Linked DNA regions of Rhodopseudomonas sp. BAL398. Each later gene encodes a partner of the first gene's protein in a complex. Links are inferred from orthologs where the notes say so. Each region holds a gene or a part of one and is shown in the gene's direction. Other genes may lie near its edges.

The links.
Region 2: the proteins of RBJ75_RS02740 (region 1) and hfq are in contact, whole or in part, in a crystal structure (PDB 3VU3), measured with the Escherichia coli proteins. The link is inferred for Rhodopseudomonas sp. BAL398 from one-to-one orthologs.

The regions. Positions count from the first base shown.
Region 1 is NZ_CP133111.1:590,937-601,403, reverse strand. What follows is about bases 903-3,797. They hold RBJ75_RS02740 (catalase), read left to right. Parts: upstream 903-1,241; coding sequence 1,242-3,353; downstream 3,354-3,797. Other genes in these bases: glgX (glycogen debranching protein GlgX), read left to right, coding at 3,368-3,797; RBJ75_RS02745 (DUF4142 domain-containing protein), read left to right, coding at 903-1,082. In the rest of the region: RBJ75_RS02750 (ferritin-like domain-containing protein), read left to right, coding at 1-510; more of RBJ75_RS02745, read left to right, coding at 522-902; more of glgX, read left to right, coding at 3,798-5,539; RBJ75_RS02730 (transglutaminase-like domain-containing protein), read left to right, coding at 5,675-6,523; RBJ75_RS02725 (carbohydrate porin), read right to left, coding at 6,894-8,024; RBJ75_RS02720 (4Fe-4S binding protein), read right to left, coding at 8,487-9,908; RBJ75_RS02715 (FTR1 family protein), read right to left, coding at 9,905-10,467.
Region 2 is NZ_CP133111.1:1,007,079-1,017,486, forward strand. What follows is about bases 5,578-8,413. They hold hfq (RNA chaperone Hfq), read left to right. Parts: upstream 5,578-6,789; coding sequence 6,790-7,038; downstream 7,039-8,413. Other genes in these bases: RBJ75_RS04740 (sigma-54-dependent transcriptional regulator), read left to right, coding at 5,578-5,700; RBJ75_RS04745 (D-amino-acid transaminase), read left to right, coding at 5,755-6,609; hflX (GTPase HflX), read left to right, coding at 7,050-8,413. Also shown: RBJ75_RS04725 (two-component system sensor histidine kinase NtrB), read left to right, coding at 1-410; ntrC (nitrogen regulation protein NR(I)), read left to right, coding at 420-1,862; RBJ75_RS04735 (sensor histidine kinase NtrY-like), read left to right, coding at 2,027-4,312; more of RBJ75_RS04740, read left to right, coding at 4,330-5,577; more of hflX, read left to right, coding at 8,414-8,432; gyrA (DNA gyrase subunit A), read left to right, coding at 8,656-10,408. UniProt on the Escherichia coli protein: RNA chaperone that binds small regulatory RNA (sRNAs) and mRNAs to facilitate mRNA translational regulation in response to envelope stress, environmental stress and changes in metabolite concentrations.

The DNA.
Region 1 (10,467 bases):
ATGGGATTTTTCAGCAAAGATATTCAAAGCATGGACGACCTGCTGCTGCACGGGCTGCAGGACATCTATTACGCCGAACAGCAGATCATCAAGGCGCTGCCGAGCATGATCGCGCAGGCCACCAATCGCGAGCTCACCGCCGGGCTGAAGGCGCATCTCGACGAGACCCACAAGCAGGTCGAGCGGCTCGACCAGGCGTTCAAGAAGCTCGGCCACAAGCCCAGCGGCACCGACTGCCCGGCGATCGACGGGTTGATCAAGGAATCCAATGAGACTGCCGGCGAGGTCGCCGACAAGGCCGTGCTCGACGCCGCGATCGTCGCCAATGCCCAGGCGGTCGAGCATTACGAGATCGCCCGCTACGGCACCCTGATCGCATGGGCCGAGGAACTCGGCCATGACGACATCGTTCGGTTGCTCACGACCAATCTGAACGAGGAGAAGGCCGCCAACACCAAGCTCAACACCGTGGCGCTCCGCAAGGGCGTCAATCGCAAAGCAGCAAGCTAAGGGAGACCACCATGAAACGTAGTCTAATCGTGCTCGGATGCCTGCTCGCCGCCACGCCGGTGCTGGCGCAGTCGGTCACCGAGAAAACCGGTATCAACTCCACCCTCGGGATCAGCCCGTCGACGCAGGATTTCGTCAAGGAAGTGGCGATCAGCGACATGTTCGAGATCCAGTCGAACAAGCTCGCCCTCGACAAGGGCAACGCCGCGGAAAAGACCTTCGCCAAGCAGATGGTCAATGACCACACCAAGACCACCGAGCAGCTGAAAGGCCTGGTGTCCAGCGGCAAGGTCAAAGCCCAATTGCCTACCAGCCTCGACAGCGCGCATCAGTCCAAGCTCGACAAGCTGCGCGGGTTGAAAGGCAAGGATTTCTCCGACAGCTTCGATTCGATGCAGGTCTCGGCCCACAAGGACGCGGTCGGGCTGTTCGAGCGCTACGCCGATGGCGGCGACAATTCCGCGCTCAAGCAATGGGCCGGCAAGACGCTGCCGACGTTGAAACACCATCTCGATATGGCGCAGTCGCTGGACAAGGCCTCCAGCACCACCACCTCGCAATCCAACCGCTAGCCCAATGGCCCGGCGCACATGCGCCGGGCCACGGCTCTTCCGCGCTCAATCCATCTTCTTCGCCTCGCCGCGTCGGCAACGAACGCGGCGCGGGCCGCATTGGGCCGGCGCCACAGCCCTCGGACACCTCTGGCAGGACACCCCTGGAAAGCACCTCACATGGCCAAATCGTCGAAACCTTCCAACTCCGCCACCATCCACGACCAGAAACTGAGTCGCGGCGCAGGCGGCGAATTGCATCAGACCGCCGAGGATCTCGGCCTGGAGACCATGACGACGGCGCAGGGAGGCCCGGTTTCCGACGACCAGAACTCGCTGAAGATCGGCCCGCGCGGCCCGACCCTGATCGAGGATTTCCATTTCCGCGAAAAGATCTTCCACTTCGACCATGAGCGGATCCCGGAGCGCGTGGTGCATGCCCGCGGCTACGGCGCGCACGGCTATTTCGAGACCACCAATTCGCTGGCGAAATACAGCCGCGCCGACCTGTTCCAGCGCGAGGGCGAGCGCACGCCGGCTTTCGTGCGGTTCTCCACCGTGGCCGGCAACAAGGGCTCGTTCGACCTGGCCCGCGACGTCCGCGGCTTCGCCGTGAAGATCTATACCAAGGAAGGCAATTGGGATCTGGTCGGCAACAACATCCCGGTGTTCTTCATCCAGGACGCGATCAAGTTTCCCGACCTGATCCATTCGGTCAAGGAAGCGCCCGACCGCGCCTTTCCGCAGGCGCAATCGGCGCACACCAATTTCTGGGATTTCATCAGCCTCACCCCCGAAGCCATGAACATGGTGATGTGGGTGATGTCGGATCGGGCGATCCCGCGCTCGTTCCGTTTCATGGAAGGATTCGGCGTCCACACCTTCCGGCTGGTCAACGCCAAGGGCGAATCCACCTTCGTCAAGTTTCACTGGAAACCGAAGCTCGGCCTGCAGTCGGTGCTGTGGAACGAGGCGGTGAAGATCAACGGCGCCGATCCGGACTTCCATCGCCGCGATCTGTGGACCGCGATCCAGACCGGCAATTTCCCCGAATGGGAATTGCGGGTGCAATTGTTCGATCAGGCCTTCGCCGACAAGTTTGAGTTCGACGTTCTGGACGCCACCAAGATCATTCCCGAAGAAGTGCTGCCGACGATTCCGGTGGGCCGGCTGGTGCTCGACCGCATGCCCGACAACTTCTTCGCCGAGACCGAACAGGTCGCGTTCATGACCCAGAACGTGCCGCCGGGCATCGACTTCTCCAACGACCCGCTGCTGCAGGGCCGCAACTTCTCCTATCTCGATACCCAGTTGAGCCGGCTTGGCAGCACCAATTTCAGCCATCTGCCGATCAACGCGCCGAAATGCCCGTTCGCGCATTTCCAGCAGGACGGCCATATGGCGATGCGCAATCCGGTCGGCCGCGCCAATTACCAGCCAAACTCCCATGGCGAAGGCCCGCGCGAATCGACAAGCCGCGGTTTTGTCGCATTTCCCGACGCCGAGGAAGGCGCCAAAGCCAAGTTCCGCGCCGAGAGCTTTGCCGACCACTACAGCCAGGCGCGGCAGTTCTATCTCAGCCAGACCCGTGGCGAACAGCACCATATCGCCGCCGCGCTGACCTTCGAGCTCAGCAAGGTGGACATCCCGGTGATCCGCGAGCGGGTGGTGTCGCATCTGCTCAATATCGATGAGGGGTTGGCCAGCAGCGTCGCCAACCGGCTCGGCATCAAGACCATGCCCAAGCCCGCCGACGCGGCGATGCCGACCCGACAGGATCTGCCGCCCTCCCCGGCGCTCAGCATCGTCGAGAACGGCCCCAAACGCTTCGAGGGCCGCAAGCTCGGCATCCTGATCACCGACGGCACCGACGCCGCTTTGCTCAAGAGCTTGCAGGCCGCGCTGAAGAAGGCCGGCGCCAGCTTCGAACTGATCGCGCCACGGGTCGGCGGCGTCACCGCCAGCGACGGCAGCATGATCGCGGCCGATCAGATGATCGATGGCGGCCCCTCGGTGCTGTACGACGCGGTGGCGCTGCTGCCGGGATCGGACGAGATCGACGATCTGGTGCAGGAATCCACCGCCCGCGATTTCGTCGCCGACGCCTTCGCCCATTGCAAGTTCATCGGCTATGTCGACGCCGCCCGTCCGCTGCTGGTCAAGGCCGGGATCGCCGACGATCTCGACGAGGGCTGCATCAAGCTGACCGCCGCCAAGGACGCCGCGGACTTCATCGGCGAGCTCGGCAAGCTGCGGGTGTGGGGTCGCGAACCCGTCGTCAAGATGCGTTAGGACGGGCGCCGCAGATGTGCGACACATTGAACGACGACGCCGCGCAATCCGCGCCGGCGATAGCGGAGGCTGCGAACACGGTGAGCAACGACATTGTCCGGGAAGGCCTGCCCTTCCCGCTCGGCGCCAGCTGGGACGGCGAAGGCACAAATTTTGCGTTGTTTTCCGCCAATGCCACCAAGGTCGAGGTCTGCCTGTTCGACGGGGACACCGAGCGGCGGATCGAACTGCCGGAATATACCGACGAGGTGTTTCATGGCTACATCCCCGATGTCGGTCCGGGGGCATTTTACGGCTACCGCGTCCACGGCCCCTACGAGCCCGAACACGGCCACCGCTTCAACCCGAACAAGCTGCTGCTCGACCCCTATGCCCGCGCCCATGCGGGGGAACTGACCTGGAACCCGGCGGTGTTCGGCTACACGGTCGAGAGCGGCGACGACACCAGTTTCGACACTCGCGACAGCGCGGCGTTCATGCCGAAATGCGTGGTGGTCGATCCCAATTACGACTGGCACGGCGAGCCCGGCCGCACCAACGTGCCGTGGGACCAGACCATCGTCTACGAAACCCACGTCAAGGGCTTCACCAAATGCCACCCCGAGGTGCCGGAGGAGATGCGCGGCACCTATGCGGGGTTCGGTCATCAGGCGGTGGTCGATTACATCGCTTCGCTCGGCGTCACCTCGGTCGAGCTATTGCCGATCCACACTTTCGTCAATGACGACTACCTGCTCGACAAGAAGCTGACCAATTATTGGGGCTACAACACCATCGGCTTTTTCGCGCCGGACCCGCGCTATGCCCATGACGTCGCCAACAGCCTGCGCGAATTCAAGGAGATGGTGGCGCGGCTGCACGGCCACGGTCTCGAGGTGATTCTCGACGTGGTCTACAACCACACCGCCGAAGGCAACGAGCTCGGGCCGACGCTGTCGTTCAAGGGCATCGACAATGCCAGCTATTACCGGCTGCTGCCGGACAACAAGCGCCATTACATCAACGACACCGGCACCGGCAACACCGTCAACCTGTCGCATGCCCGCGTCATCCAGATGGTCAATGACAGCCTGCGCTACTGGGCCGGCGAGATGCATATCGACGGCTTCCGCTTCGATCTCGGCACCATCCTGGCGCGCGAGGTCCACGGCTTCGACGAACAGAGCGGCTTTCTCAAAGCGGTCGACCAGGACCCGCTGCTGACCTCGCTCAAGCTGATCGCCGAGCCCTGGGATATCGGCCCCGGCGGCTATCAGGTCGGCGGCTTTCCGCCCGGTTGGGCCGAGTGGAACGACAAATACCGCGACACGCTGCGCGATTTCTGGCGCGGTGAAGCCGATGTGGCGGCGCTGGCGCCGCGGCTGTCGGCGTCGGCGGATCTGTTCAACCATCAGGGCCGCCGCGCCTGGGCCAGCGTCAATTTCGTCACCGCCCATGACGGCTTCACCCTGAACGACTGGGCGAGCTACAACGACAAGCACAACGAGGCCAATGGCGAGGATAATCGCGACGGCAGCTCCAACAACGCGTCGTGGAATTGCGGCGTCGAAGGCCCGACCGACGACAAGGACATCCTTGCCCTGCGCGAACGCCAGAAGCGCAACATGCTGGCGACGCTGCTGCTGTCGCAGGGCACGCCGATGCTGCTGGCCGGCGACGAATTCGGCCGCACCCAGCACGGCAACAACAACGCCTATTGCCAGGACAGCGAAATCTCCTGGGTCAACTGGGGCTTGACCGACGACGGCAAGGACCTGCTGAGCTTCACCAAGCGGCTAATCGAGCTGCGCCGAAACTATCCGACGCTGCGCCGCAGCCGCTTCCTCAACGGCGTCCACGACCCGGTGCTCGATGTCTGCGACGTTATCTGGATCAACGCCAATGGCGAGCCGATGCAGGACGAGCAGTGGGGCGACGGCAACATGAAATGCTTCGGCATGCTGCTCGATGGCCGCGCCCAGAAGACCGGCATCCGCAAACATGCCGAGGACGACACCGTCCTGTTGGTGCTGAACAGTTTTGACGGCGTCGTCGACTTCACGCTGCCGCAAGTTCCGCACGGCTCCAGCTGGTCCCTGCTGGTCGACACCAACATCCCCGACGGCGCAGGTGGCGCGGCTTTCGACTGTGGTACGATCTATCAGGTGACCGGGAGATCTGCGCTGCTGTTCGGCCTCACGGAGTAATCCCCTGGCGCTGCCCGAAATTGTTGCAGCAATAGCCACAATTCGTGCAGCGCCAATGTCATCAAATCAGGAACAAGCTGCCCCCCTTCGCGATTATGTCTGACACATCCACTCGTTGGAATGACGGAGAGTCAGGTGAAAATTCGCGCGGGTTTCAATATCGCTTACGAGTGTTCCCAGGACACGCCAATGAACCTGCTGCTGAGCGTTCATCCCTCTCGGATGCAGCATGTCGTAGGCGAGCACCAGATTCGTTTTTCGCCAGAGGTCGCCTCGCGTGACTTTCTGGATATGTTCGGCAATGTCTGCACCCGGATCGTCGCTCCGCCCGGTCGGATCGACATCAGCAACGCGTTCCTGATCGAGGATTCCGGTCTGCCCGACGACACCGCGCCGGGCGCTCGGCAATTGCCGGTCGCGGAGCTCCCCGACGAGGCGCTGATCTATCTGCTCGGCAGCCGCTATTGCGACACCGACAAATTGTCGAATCTGGCATGGTCGATGTTCGGCGGCATCCCGACGGGCTGGGAGCGCGTGCAGGCGATCTGCGACTATGTCCACACCCGGATTCAGTTCGGCTATCAGTTCGCCCGCTCCGACCGCACCGCGTCGGAGGGCCATGCCGAGGGCATCGGCGTGTGCCGGGATTTCGCCCATCTGGCGGTGACGCTGTGCCGCTGCATGAATATTCCGGCGCGCTATTGCACCGGCTATCTCGGCGATATCGGCGTGCCGATCGATCCCGCGCCGATGGATTTTTCGGCCTGGTTCGAAGTCTATCTCGACGGTCGCTGGTACACGTTCGACGCCCGACACAACCATCCGCGGATCGGCCGGATCGTGATCGCGCGCGGCCGCGACGCCGCCGACGTCGCGATCTCCACCAGCTTCGGCTTCGCCCAGCTGGTGAAGTTCGAGGTGATCACGGAGGAGGTCAAGGACGAGGCGCCCTCCGCGACGGCACAACTTTCCAAAGTCGCCTGACTATCGAATGAGCGACCATAAAGATCCCTCGCGGCGATGACCAGATCATCCCGCGGCGTCTAGGGCAGTTACTGCCTTGATCGCGTCAATGGGCGCGATCCTGGTCGTGTGGCCGCGTTCTTGTCTGAGCATCGCCCCACAACAGTACGCCGGCAAACACAGCAAACATCACAACCACCGCGACGGACACCAGCATCGAGTCGAATGGCACGGCAACCTCCCTTTGCGCTTGATATTGCGCGTCAGGATGCCGAGGCGCCGCGGCTGCGGTTTGATCTGGATCAATCGACCGCTACTCCCTGCGCAGGCCCATAACAGCAAAGGGCGAGCCACCGGCCCGCCCTTGGTGTGTTGCGATCAAACGTCGGGTTCAGAACACGATGGTGCTGCGCACGCCGAACACGAAGGCATCCTCGACTGTCCCCAGTGAGGGATCCGCGGCATCCCGCAGCACCTTGCCGCCCGGTTTGACGATATATTGAAAATCCGGCTGCACATTCCACCACGGCGTCACCTGAGCCATGTAGCTGACCTCGATCACCGTCTCGCTGGAGCGCTGCGGGAAATATGTGCCATTGAAGGTGGCCTGAACCAGATCGGCCGCGGTGGCGTCGGAACTGATCTTGGAATGGGCGACACCAATCGTCAGGGTATCGGCGGCGCGGCCGGGCACGAAGCCCTTGAAGCCGACGCCGCCATCGATGTACCACGACACCAGATTGCGGTCCGAGGGCGTCCAGCCGCCGCGCACGAAGATGCTGGTGCTGGCCTCGCCGCCGCGCCACACCATCTGGTCGGCCACGCCGTAGAAGCCCCAATTGCCGCTGTGATTGAGGCTATCCGTTTTCAGCGCGATGGGAACGGCCGCGCCGGTCGCATCGAGCCCCCAATACTGGTCCGCAAAGGTCTTGCCGGTGTGATACCAAGCGCCGATCTTGTAGGACGCCGCAAGGCCGGTGGAATCCTTGCCCTGATTGACATTGTACTGAGCTTCGCCGAGCCACAGCGCGCCGCCATCGAGGCTGAAGGTGGTACCGTATTTGTTGCAGATCTGCGGATTCGGATTGCTGCAGTTCTTCCCGGCCGGATTGCCGCTGAACACGGCGCCAAGCAGTGCGATATTCTCGGTCGGATTGAGCTGCAACCGCGCGCCGGGCGTCGCCAGCGGATAGGCCGGACCGCCGCTGGGCAGGTTCGCCGCCATGATCGCGGCCCAACCGAAAGTGCCGTTGATCAAGCCGCCAGCAGTATTGCTGACCAGAAACTCGTCGTCGCCGGCGAGCTGGCCGAGCCGCAACGATGCGAAGGTGCCGAACTCCTGCTGGAACCAGGCTGTGAACAGCCTTGTGGTGTTATACGCGTCGATATTGCTCGGGTCTGCGATCGAGCCGGCATAGCTGGCTGCGTTGCGGTCGTTGACGCTGTGAATCTGGAAGGCGCGGATATGGGTTTTGCCGCCGGTCCAGCCCACCAGCTTTTCCAGATCGGTATTGATCGTCACGTCGAGACGACCTTCGTAAGTGGCATAGGGCCCTTTCGGCTTGACGCCGCCAGAGACGCCGAGAATTTCTCCGATATAGGCGATGCCGATCTCGATGCCCTTGGCTTCAAGCTCGGTGCGCGCCGTTCCAGGTCCCGCTCAACCTGTCGCGCTCGGCCAGACTCTTTTCCTCGGCACGGGCCGTTTCGGGCCCCATCAGCAACGTCGTCGCCAACAAGGCTGCAGTACAAACGGCAGGCGAAAGGCTATCTCTACAAAAGCTCATCATGTCCCCCATCCTCCTGCCTTGAAGTTAACAAAGCGAAAGGCCACAAACCACTGATTCCACTCGTTTTTAGAGCGGTTCCAAGAGTCCGGCCGGGCGCGTCGCACAATGGTAATTCTGCACCGCGGAACAGAAGAAAACCAAATCACCGGCCGTGGATGTGGGGGTGTAATGCGCGATTCTGCGCCACAACGCCATTACAGCGACCAGAACAACCTGGCCCACACCGCAGCACTGAGCGAGACGGCGACGAGCAACGGGACCATCGCGGCGATTCGCCGAGCTGGGGCGGCATACAGGCCGGAGATCTGCCAGCCGAGCCACAGCGACCAGGCGCCGGCGCCGATCAACATCGCCGCGCGCAGCGGCTCCACAAAGCCGAACACCAAGCCATCATTGCGCAGCAGCGACACCGTGGTCATCGACAGGCCGAGAAACACCCCGCAGGCGGCGATCGGAATGAAGCTCTGCACCAGATGGTGGAAGCGCGCGCTCGACCAGCGCCCGAGCAGCCGGGTCGACAACGCCGCGCAGGCTGCGACCGCGCCGCCGATGGCCGCCGCCATCGCCAGCAAATAGCCGATCAGCACCGCGCCATCGAGCAGCGTCATGACATCGTTGAGGTCGGGATAATTGGTCAGGACCCACCACGGCGCCGCGGTTTCGAGCGGCCACATCACGCCGTGATTGACCAGGAATTCGGCCAGCGTCTGCTTGATGTCGATATAGATTCCGCTGCTGCCCCAGTGAAACGCCCCCGCGGCGACGCCGAGCAGGCCGAACAGGATCAGCATCGATTCCATCGGCCGCGGATCATGGCCCGCGACATGGACGATCTCTTGATTCGGCGAACGCCGCGCCAGCGTCACCGCGCCGCGATAGCCGCTGCAACGCCCGCACATGTGGCAGGCGCTGCCGCCCTTCATGGTCCGGATCGGCACCAGCGGCGCGCAATTGACGAGCTGCGCCGGACCGCGGCCATGCGGCTTGGCCCAGCTGTCCCAGACCTGCGAATCGACGCGGAAATGCAGCGGCGCCAGCTTGGCGAGCACTGCGAACACCCCGGTCACTGGACACAGGAAGCGGCACCACACCCGCTTGTTGCGGCCCCACAACGCCGCGGTGGCGATTGCCGCCACGGTCGAGAAGCCGAGGATGACCAGCGCTGGCCTCGGATATTGATAGACGCTGATCATCTGGCCGTAGATCGTGGTGGCGGCGAAGGCGGCGAACGGCCAGCCCTTCCACCGGATCCAGCGCGGAATCGCCCAGCCGCGACTATGCTTGCTCACCGTCTCCGACAGCGAGCCTTCCGGGCATAGCAGGCCGCACCACATCCGGCCGACCAGCACATTGCTGAGCAGCACGAACGGCCACCACAGCCCCCAGAACACGAATTGCGCGAACAGCGTCAGATTGGTCCAGATATGCGCCGTGCGGGTCGGCAATGGCAGCAGCGTCGGCACCACCAGCAGCGTCAGATAGGCCACCACCACGCCCCATTGGGTGGCGCGGATAGCGCGCTGGTTGCGCATCAGCCAGTCGCCGATCTCACGCAGCACCGCATCGAAACCGATTTCGGAATGTGGCAGCGCCAGAACTGTTTCGGGCTCTCTCATGCGATTTTCGCCTGTGGCCGGGACCAGAACAAGGCCCAATAGATCACGCCCCAATAGGCCAAATAGGCCAGCACCTGCATCAGATCCGGCCGCGCCCGATAGCCGGTCAGCGAGCCGATCAGACCACCGACCGGGCCGTAATCCGGCAGGATCGCGGATGAATCCCACAACCGGCCCGACAGCCGCGGCAACACGCCAAGACCGATCAGATTGTCGACCCCGGTAACCAGCAGCGACGCCGCCAGAAACAGCAGCATGATCTCGGTGATTCTGAAGAACAGCTTCCACGACATGATCCGGCTGCCAAGCTGCAGCAGGTAGTAGGTCCCGATCGCCAGCAGAAAACCGCCCAGCGCCACCGCCGCCGGCGCGGCGATCGCGCCGCTGCGCGCCGCCGCCAGCGTCCCGTACAAGAACACCACGGTCTCGCTGCCCTCGCGCGCGACCGCGATCAGCGCCAGCGCGAACACGCCCCACCAGTTCGAGCGATCGGCGGCGCTCTGCAGCGAGCTCTCGATGTCGCGCTTCAGGGTGCGGCCGTGTCGGCGCATCCAGAACA
Region 2 (10,408 bases), 420 kb from region 1 along the record:
TGGTGAAGAACGCCGCCGAGGCCGTGGTCGATCTGGGCAGCGACGCCGAGATCCATCTGACCACCGCGTTCCGGCCGGGCGTGCGGCTGTCGGTGCCCGGCAAGAAGACGCGGGTGTCGTTGCCGCTGGAGTTTTGCGTCAAGGACAACGGTCCCGGCGTGCCCGAAGACCTGCTGCCGAATCTGTTCGATCCCTTCGTCACCACCAAGCCGTCGGGCTCGGGGCTTGGTTTGGCGCTGGTGGCCAAGATCGTCGGCGACCATGGCGGAATCATCGAATGCGAATCGCAGCCGCGCAAGACCACGTTCCGCGTGCTGCTGCCGATGTTCAATATCGAGAAGCCCTACATTAAGAGCAACGGCGAGGACGTGCCGGCGACGTCGCCCGATGCCTCACAGACTGCAAGATGAGGACTGACAATGCCCGCAGGTAGCATCCTAGTCGCCGACGACGACACCGCGATACGCACCGTGCTCAACCAGGCGCTGTCGCGCGCCGGATATGAGGTGCGGCTGACAGGAAACGCCGCGACGCTGTGGCGCTGGGTCAGCCAGGGCGAGGGCGATCTGGTGATCACCGACGTGGTGATGCCGGACGAGAACGCCTTCGACCTGCTGCCGCGGATCAAGAAATTGCGGCCGAACCTGCCGGTCATCGTGATGAGCGCGCAGAATACCTTCATGACGGCGATCCGCGCCTCGGAGAAGGGCGCCTATGAATATCTGCCCAAGCCCTTCGATCTCAAGGAGCTGATCGCGATCGTCGGCCGCGCGCTGGCCGAGCCGAAGGACCGCGCCGCCAGCTACGCCGACGACCCAGAATTCGATTCGATTCCGCTGGTCGGCCGCTCGCCGGCGATGCAGGAAATCTATCGGGTGCTGGCGCGGCTGATGCAGACCGACCTGACGGTGATGATTTCCGGCGAATCCGGCACCGGCAAGGAATTGGTGGCGCGCGCGCTGCATGATTATGGCAAGCGTCGCAATGGCCCGTTCGTCGCCGTCAACATGGCGGCGATTCCGCGCGACCTGATCGAGTCCGAGTTGTTCGGCCATGAGCGCGGCGCCTTCACCGGCGCCAATACCCGCGCCTCCGGGCGGTTCGAGCAGGCCGAGGGCGGCACGCTGTTTCTCGACGAAATCGGCGACATGCCGATGGAGGCGCAGACCCGGCTGCTGCGGGTGCTGCAGCAGGGCGAATACACCACGGTCGGCGGCCGCACCCCGATCAAGACCGACGTCCGGATCGTGGCGGCGAGCAACAAGGATTTGCGCATCCTGATCCAGCAGGGCCTGTTCCGCGAGGATCTGTTCTTCCGGCTCAACGTGGTGCCGCTGCGGCTGCCGCCCTTGCGCGAGCACATCGAGGATCTGCCCGATTTGGTCCGGCATTTCTTCGCGCTGGCCGAGAAGGACGGATTGCCGGCCAAGAAACTCGACGCCGCGGCGCTGGAGCGGCTGAAGCAGCATCGCTGGCCCGGCAATGTGCGCGAGCTGGAGAACCTCGCCCGGCGGTTGGCCGCGCTTTATCCACAGGACATCATCACCGGCTCAGTGATCGATGGTGAGCTGGCGCCGCCCGCGGTGGTGTCCAGCGGCAGCGCCCAGCACGGCGTCGACAATCTCGGCGGCGCGGTCGAGATGTACCTGTCCTCGCACTTCTCCGGCTTTCCCAACGGCGTGCCGCCACCGGGGCTCTATCATCGGATCTTGCGTGAAATCGAGGTGCCGCTGCTGACCGCGGCGCTGGCGGCGACCCGCGGCAACCAGATTCGCGCGGCGGATCTGCTGGGGCTCAATCGAAACACGCTGCGAAAGAAGATTCGCGACCTCGACATTCAGGTCTATCGGACCGGCGGTTGAATCCGGCCGCCGGCGCGCAATGGCGAATTTGCCTGGAATGCTCGTAAGTTTCCGGGGAGACCGCGCCGTCGAATAGTCGTAATTTGGCAACATTGTTGTAGGAATGCATCAGTCGACGCCAGAGTCCGGCGTTCGTCCCGCGTTCACGCTCACCTATTGCCAGAATGACCAGCGCAGATCCGTCGACCGAGCCTTTTGAACCGTCGATTGCCGAGCCACGCGCGGGGCGGCTGCGCCGGCTGATCGTGCCCCTTGCCGTGGCGCTGGCGCTGATCTCGGCAACTCTGACCTTCGTGGTGCTGACCGGTCTGACCTGGATCGCGCCGACGCGGGACGTCGTGGTGACCTTCCTGCTGATCAACGCCGCCACCGTGCTTCTGCTGGTGGTGATCATCGTTCGTGAAGTCTGGAAGGTGGTGCAGGCCCGCCGCCGCGGTCGCGCCGCCGCGCGGCTGCACGTCCAGGTGGTGAGCCTATTCTCGGTGATCGCAGTGCTGCCGGCCGTTCTGGTGTCGATCGTCGCCAATGTCACCATCGACCGCGGGCTGGATCGGTTGTTCTCGGGGCCGACGAGGGCGGTGATCCAGAATTCGCTGATCGTCGCCAATGCCTATCTGCACGAACACGCCCAGATGATTCGCGGCGACATCCTGGGCATGGCCAACGACATTTCCAATGCGAGACCGCTCTACGATCAGGACCGCCGCTCATTTCGCGAATTGCTGACCGCCAGTGCGGCGGCGCGCAATCTTCCCGGCGCCATGCTGATCGACAAGGACCGCCATATCCTGGAATCCGCGCAGACCGGCATTCAGCGCGACTTCGACGTGCCGGCGGCCGAATTCCTGAAAAACGTCAATGCGAAGGAGCCGCAGATCGCGGTCTTCATCGAGGCCAATTACGTCGCCGCGGTGATCCGGCTGCGCGGCTTCGATGACACCTTCCTCTACGTCGCCCGGCTGCTCGATCCGCATGTGGTCTCGCAACTGCGCCAGACCCAGGCCAGCGTCGCCGAATATGCCAAGATCGAGTCGAGCCGGCTCGGCTTTCAGGTGACGCTGGCGTTGCTGTTCACGGTGATCGCGCTCACGGTGCTGATGTCGGCGGTGCTGATCGGATTGAATTTCGCCAATTGGCTGGTGGCGCCGATCCGGCGCCTGATGGGCGCCGCCAATCTGGTCTCCACCGGCGATCTGCACGTCCAGGTGCCGGTGTTCAAGTCGGAGGGCGATCTCGCCCATCTCGGCGAGACCTTCAACAAGATGACCCAGGAATTGCGCAGCCAGCGCGACGAGCTGGTCAGCGCCAGCGACCTGATCGACAGCCGCCGTCGCTTCATCGAAGCGGTGCTGTCGTCGGCCTCGGCCGGCATCATCGGCGTCGACGGCTCCGGCAGCATCGGCATTCTCAACCGGTCTGCCGAAAAGCTGATCGGTCATTCGGAATCCGAGACGCTCGGCCATCCTTTGTCGGAGGTGCTACCTGAACTCGACGAGATGATGAAGTCGGCGCGCGAGGGCTCGCAGCGGCTGGTGCAGGGCCAGATCGCCATCACCCGCGACGGCCATGAGCGCAATCTGTCGGTGCGGGTCAGCGCCGAGCAGACCAGCCATTCGCGCGACAGCTACATCATCACGCTGGACGACATCACCGAATTGGTGTCGGCGCAGCGCACCTCGGCCTGGGCCGACGTGGCGCGGCGGATCGCACACGAGATCAAGAATCCGCTGACCCCGATCCAGCTTTCGGCGGAGCGGATCAAGCGCAAATTCGGCAAGGTCATCACCGAAGACAAAGCCATTTTCGAGCAGTGCACCGACACCATCGTCCGCCAGGTCGACGACATCCGGCGCATGGTCGACGAATTCTCGCGCTTTGCCCGGATGCCGAAGCCGGTGATCGAGGGCGAGGACGTCGCCGACACGGTACGGCAGGTCGTGTTCCTGATGCGGGTCGGCCATCCCGAGATCGAGATCGAGGCCGAGATCAGGGACGAACCGATGCGGGCGCGGTTCGACCGCCGGCTGATTTCGCAGGCGCTCACCAACATCATCAAGAACGCCACCGAGGCGATCGACGTGGTGCCGCCCGAGCAGCTCGGCAAGGGCCGCATCGACGTGATCGCCGCCCGCGATGGTGAGGACATTGTCATCGACGTGATCGACAACGGCATCGGCCTGCCCAAGGTCAGCCGGGCGCGGTTGCTCGAGCCCTATGTGACGACGCGGGAGAAGGGCACCGGGCTTGGTCTGGCGATCGTCGGCCGGGTTCTGGTCGATCATGGCGGTCGGATCGAGCTCAACGATGCCTCGGAGATTCGGCCAGGGCAGCGCGGCGCCTGGATGCGGCTGCGCTTTTCGATTTCCGGACAGGCCCCGACCGCCGAATCCAGTGAACCCAACCGCCCGGCCGGTAACGAAACCACAGCAGTAGCTGTCAGCAGCAGCTGAGATGACAGGCGCGACCCATGGCAAATGACATTCTGATCGTTGATGACGAGGCCGATATTCGCGAGCTCGTGGCCGGCATTCTCGACGACGAGGGCTTCACCACGCGCACCGCGCGCGACAGCGATTCGGCGCTGGCGGAGATCGCCAACCGCCGGCCCAATCTGGTGTTCCTGGACATCTGGCTGCAGGGCAGCCGGCTCGACGGGCTGCAATTGCTGGAGCAGATCAAGCGCGAGCACGCCGAGGTCCCGGTGGTGATGATCTCCGGCCACGGCAATATCGAGACCGCGGTCGCGGCGATCAAGCGCGGCGCCTATGACTTCATCGAGAAGCCGTTCAAGGCAGACCGCCTGATCCTGGTGGCGACGCGGGCGCTGGAGACCTCGCGGCTGAAGCGCGAGGTCAAGGAGCTGAAGCAGCAGGCGCCGAGCGCCTCGACGCTGACCGGCCGCTCCGCCTGCATGAACCAGCTGCGCCAGACCATCGAGCGCGCCGCCAAGGCCAATAGCCGGATCCTGATCGTCGGGCCGAGCGGCTCCGGCAAGGAGCTGGCGGCGCGGACGTTGCACAATGCCTCTGGCCGTTCCGAAGGGCCGTTCGTCGTCATCAACGCCGCTGCGATCACGCCGGAGCGGATGGAAATCGAATTGTTCGGCGTCGAGCAGTCCAATGGCGAGCAGCAGCGCAAGGCCGGCGCGCTGGAAGAGGCCCATGGCGGCACGTTGTTCATCGACGAGATCGGCGACATGCCGCGCGAGACCCAGAACAAGATCCTGCGGGTGCTGGTCGATCAGACCTTCCAGCGCTCCGGCGGCACCGCCAAGGTCAATGTCGACGTCCGCATCGTGTCCTCGACCGCGCGCAATCTCGAGGAGGAGATTGCCGAGGGCCGGTTCCGCGAGGACCTCTATCACCGCCTCTCGGTGGTGCCGATCCGGGTGCCGCCGCTGTCGGAGCGCCGCGAGGACATTCCCGAACTGATCGAATATTTCATGGAGCAGATCTCGCTCGCCACCGGCCTGCCGAAGCGGCAGATCGGCCAGGACGCGATGGCGGTGCTGCAATCGCATGTCTGGCCCGGCAACGTCCGCCAACTGCGCAACAATGTCGAGCGGGTGATGATTCTGGCCAGCGGCGGTCCCGAAGTGATCATCACCGCCGACATGCTGCCGCAGGATGTCGGCTCGATGGTGCCGACGATGCCGACCGGCAATAATGGCGAGCACATCATGGGACTGCCGTTGCGCGAGGCCCGCGAAGTGTTCGAGCGCGACTATCTGATCGCGCAGATCAGCCGGTTCTCCGGCAACATCTCGCGCACCGCCGAATTCGTCGGCATGGAGCGCTCCGCGCTGCACCGCAAGCTCAAGGCGCTCGGCGTCGGTTGACCGGCGTCGCCGTCCTCGCATCATCATCAGCATCATCATTTCCGGAACAGTCTCATGGCTCGCATCGCCTATGTGAACGGCCGCTATCGCGACATGCGCGACGCCTGCGTCAGCATCGAGGATCGCGGCTATCAATTCGCCGACGGCGTCTATGAGGTCTGCGAGCTGCGCGGCGGCAAGATCGTCGACATGCCGCGGCACATGGCGCGGCTGCAGCGCTCGCTCGGTGAATTGCGGATCGCGATGCCGATGCCGCTTTCGGCGTTGCAGGTGGTGCTGCATGAGGTGGTGCGGCGTAACCGGGTCAATTATGGGCTGGTCTATCTGCAGGTGACCCGCGGCGTGGCGCGGCGCGATCACGGTTTTCCGGCCGGCGTCGCGCCGAGCCTGGTGGTGACCGCGCGGGCGCTGAATTATGCCAAGAACCAGGACACCGCGGCGCATGGGATCAAGGTGATCACGCTGCCGGAGAACCGCTGGCCGCGGGTCGATATCAAGTCGACGGCGCTATTGCCGAACGTGCTGGCCAAGCAAGCGGCGCGCGAGCAGGGCGCCTATGAGGCGTGGTATGTCGATCGCGACGGCCTGGTCACCGAGGGATCCTCCAGCAACGCCTGGATCGTCACCCAGGACGGTCGTGTGGTCACCCGCTCGGCGGAATCCGGAATCCTCGCCGGTGTCACCCGGGCGGTGTTGATCGAAACCCTTGCGGCACTGCAAATCAAATTCGAGGAACGCGCCTTTACCGTCGACGAGGCACTGCAGGCCGCGGAGGCCTTCGTCACCGCGTCGAGTCAGATCGTGATGCCTGTCGTGGCGATCGATGGCCGGATCATTGGCGACGGTACGCCAGGTCGGATTGCCACGCGTTTGCGTGAGCAGTTCCACCGATTTTCGGCATTTTCCTGAGTTTTGTTGCCTCAGTAACACAGCTTTTGCGGGAACCTGCTTGCCTAACATTGGCACCTGACGTCTAATCAACCTGTCGGTCTCCGGAGGGGGATCTCAGGAAGGCTGACACCGAGACCATGCTCCGCAGAGAGCAGCGTCGCGGCAAAAAAAATTCAAAACATACTGCGGGACAAGAAAATGGCGGCAGACCGCGCACAAAACCTTCAAGACACATTCCTGAACCACGTTCGCAAGACCAAGACTCCTCTCACGATTTTTCTTGTGAACGGGGTCAAGTTGCAGGGCATTGTCACCTGGTTCGATAATTTCTGTTTGTTACTCCGGCGCGATGGTCATTCGCAGCTGGTCTACAAGCATGCGATCTCAACCATCATGCCCGGCGCACCGATCCAGTTGTTCGAAGGTGGCGAGGACGCTCCAGCTTGAGCTTGACCTGATTGGAACCCCGCAGCCTTGACGGGGGCGCCGACCGGCCGCGGTCGGTGCATGACGAGCAGACCGGACGAGTAATCGTCGTCGGCCCGTATTTGCGCGCGCGTCGCGGCGATCCCGATTCAACCGACAGCATTGCGGTGCGCGGCTCCGACGCTCGTCTCGACGAGGCGGCGGGGTTGGCGCGTGCGATCGATCTGGTGATCGCCGAATTGGTGCTGGCGCCGATCGGGCAGATTCGCCCGGCCACTTATCTCGGCAAGGGCAAGGTCGAGGAGATTCTCGGCATCATCCAGGGCCACGAGGCCGACCTTGTGGTGATGGATTGCGCGCTGTCGCCGATCCAGCAGCGCAATCTGGAGAAGGCCTGGAATACCAAGGTGCTCGACCGCACCGGCTTGATCCTGGAAATCTTCGGCCGCAGGGCCAAGACCAAGGAAGGCGCGCTGCAGGTCGAGCTGGCGCATCTGAACTATCAACGGTCGCGGCTGGTGCGGTCCTGGACCCATCTGGAACGGCAGCGCGGCGGCTTCGGCTTCATGGGCGGCCCCGGCGAGACCCAGATCGAGGCCGACCGCCGGCTGATCGGCGATCGCATCACCAAGATCGAAAACGAGATCAAGAAGGTGCAGGGCACCCGCCGGCTGCACCGCGCCGGCCGGCAGCGAGTGCCGTACCGCGTCGTCGCCTTGGTCGGCTACACCAATGCCGGCAAGTCGACGCTGTTCAACCGGCTGACGCGCTCCGAGGTGCAGGCCGCCGACATGCTGTTCGCCACGCTGGATCCGACCTTGCGCGGGCTGACGCTGCCGCATGGCGGCAAGGCGATGCTGTCCGACACCGTCGGCTTCATCTCCAACCTGCCGACCCAGCTGGTGGCGGCGTTCCGTGCCACGCTCGAAGAGGTGCTGGAAGCCGATCTGATCCTCCACGTCCGCGACATTTCGCACGAGGACGCCGAGGCCCAGCAGCGCGACGTCGACGCCGTGCTGCGCCAGCTCGGGATCGATCCCGAAGCGGGCGGGCGGATCCTCGAGGTCTGGAACAAGATCGACCGCTTCGAACCGGAGCAGCGCGAGAATCTCAGCAACATCGCCGCCAGGCGCCCGGCCGAGCATCCGTGCTTCATGGTGTCGGCGGTGACCGGCGAGGGCATCGACGAGCTGCTGGCGGCGATCGAGCAGCGGCTGGCCCTGAGCCGGATCGCGCTCGACCTGTCGATCGACGCCGCCGATGGCGCCGGCATCAGCTGGCTGCATCGCAATGCCGAGGTGCTGCGCAAGGACCTGCATGAGGGCCGGTTCGAGATGACGGTGCGGGTCGACGAGACCAAGCGCGACATCGTCGTGAACCGGTTCGGCGCCACCCCGCATCCGGACGAGCACTGAGCGCCTGCGCCTTTGCTGCGTTCGCAATCCAGAACGGCATCATTCCGGGTTCATTCGGCCTGCTGCCTCGCGCCCCGGAATGACCCGTTCGAGGAGGTCGGGTGCGCCGCCTAAGTAATTGGAAAAACGAAGGGAAAAACCCGCCGGCCGGGCCAGTTAAAGGTGGTTTGCAGACGCCGGATCGGCTATAAATCGCCGATCAGATTCTCACCGGAAATCACCATTGTCCGACACCGACGATAACAAGCCCGGGGAGCCGCCGGCGCCTTCGGATATCCGCCCGATTTCGATCCTCGACGAGATGAAGCGCTCGTATCTCGATTACGCCATGAGCGTGATCGTGGCCCGTGCGCTGCCGGATGCGCGCGACGGTTTGAAGCCGGTGCATCGCCGGATTCTGTTCGCGATGTACGAAAACGGCTTCGAATGGAATAAGCCCTATCGCAAATCGGCGCGCACCGTCGGCGACGTCATCGGTAAGTATCATCCGCATGGCGACCAGTCGGTCTATGACGCGATGGTGCGGATGGCGCAGGAATTCTCGATGCGCGTGCCGCTGATCGACGGTCAGGGCAATTTCGGGTCGGTCGACGGTGATTCTGCCGCCGCGATGCGTTACACCGAGTCGCGCCTGACCAAGATCGCGCAGGGCCTGCTCGACGACATCGACAAGGACACCGTCGATTACCAGGACAATTACGACGGCTCGTTCCGCGAACCCCGCGTGCTGCCGGCGAAATTTCCGAACCTGTTGGTCAACGGCGCCGGCGGCATCGCGGTCGGCATGGCGACCAACATCCCGCCGCATAATCTCGGCGAGGTGATCGACGCCTGCGTCGCGCTGATCGACGATCCGGCGCTGACCATCGACGACCTGATCAACATCATTCCGGGCCCGGATTTCCCCACCGGCGGCATCATTCTGGGCCGCGCCGGGATTCGCGCCGCCTATCAGCTTGGCCGCGGCTCGATCGTGATGCGCGGCAAGGTGACGATCGAGCCGGCGCGCAAGGAGCGCGAGGCCATCATCATCTCGGAAATTCCCTATCAGGTGAACAAGGCCACCATGGTCGAGCGGATCGCCGAACTGGTGCGCGAGAAGAAGATCGAGGGCATCTCCGATCTGCGCGACGAATCCGATCGCGACGGCTTTCGCGTCGTCATCGAGATGAAGCGCGACGCGGTGCCCGAAGTGGTGCTGAACCAGCTGTACCGCTTCACGCCGCTGCAGACCAATTTCAGCGCCAATGTGGTGGCGCTCGACGGCGGCCGTCCGCGGGTGATGAATCTCAAGGACCTGCTGACGGTGTTCATCGCCTTCCGCGAGCAGGTCGTCACCAGGCGCACCAAGTTCCTGCTCAACAAGGCCCGCGACCGCGCCCACATCCTGGTCGGTCTGGCGATCGCGGTCGCCAATATCGACGAAGTCATCAGGGTGATTCGGACTTCACCGGATCCGGCCACGGCGCGCGACATATTGATGGCGCGCGACTGGCCGGCCAAGGACGTCGCCACGATGATCATGCTGATCGATGATCCGCGGCATCGGCTGGCCGACGACGGCACCGCGCGGCTGTCGTTCGAGCAGGCCAAGGCGATTCTGGATCTGCGGCTGGCGCGCCTGACGGCGTTGGGCCGCGAGGAAATTTCCGAAGAGCTCGACAAGCTGGCGCTCGAGATCGCCGATTATCTTGAGATCCTGCGCTCGCGCGCGCGGGTCCAGAGCATCATCAAGGACGAGCTGACGGCGGTGAAGGCTGAATTCGCCACGCCGCGCAAGACCACGATCATCGAGCAGGAGGGCGAGGTCGAGGACGAGGACCTGATCCAGCGCGAGGACATGGTGGTGACCGTGTCGCATGCCGGCTACGTCAAGCGGGTGCCGCTGTCGACCTATCGGGCGCAGCGTCGCGGCGGCAAGGGCCGCTCCGGCATGGCGACCCGCGAAGAGGATTTCGTCAGCCGGCTGTTCGTGG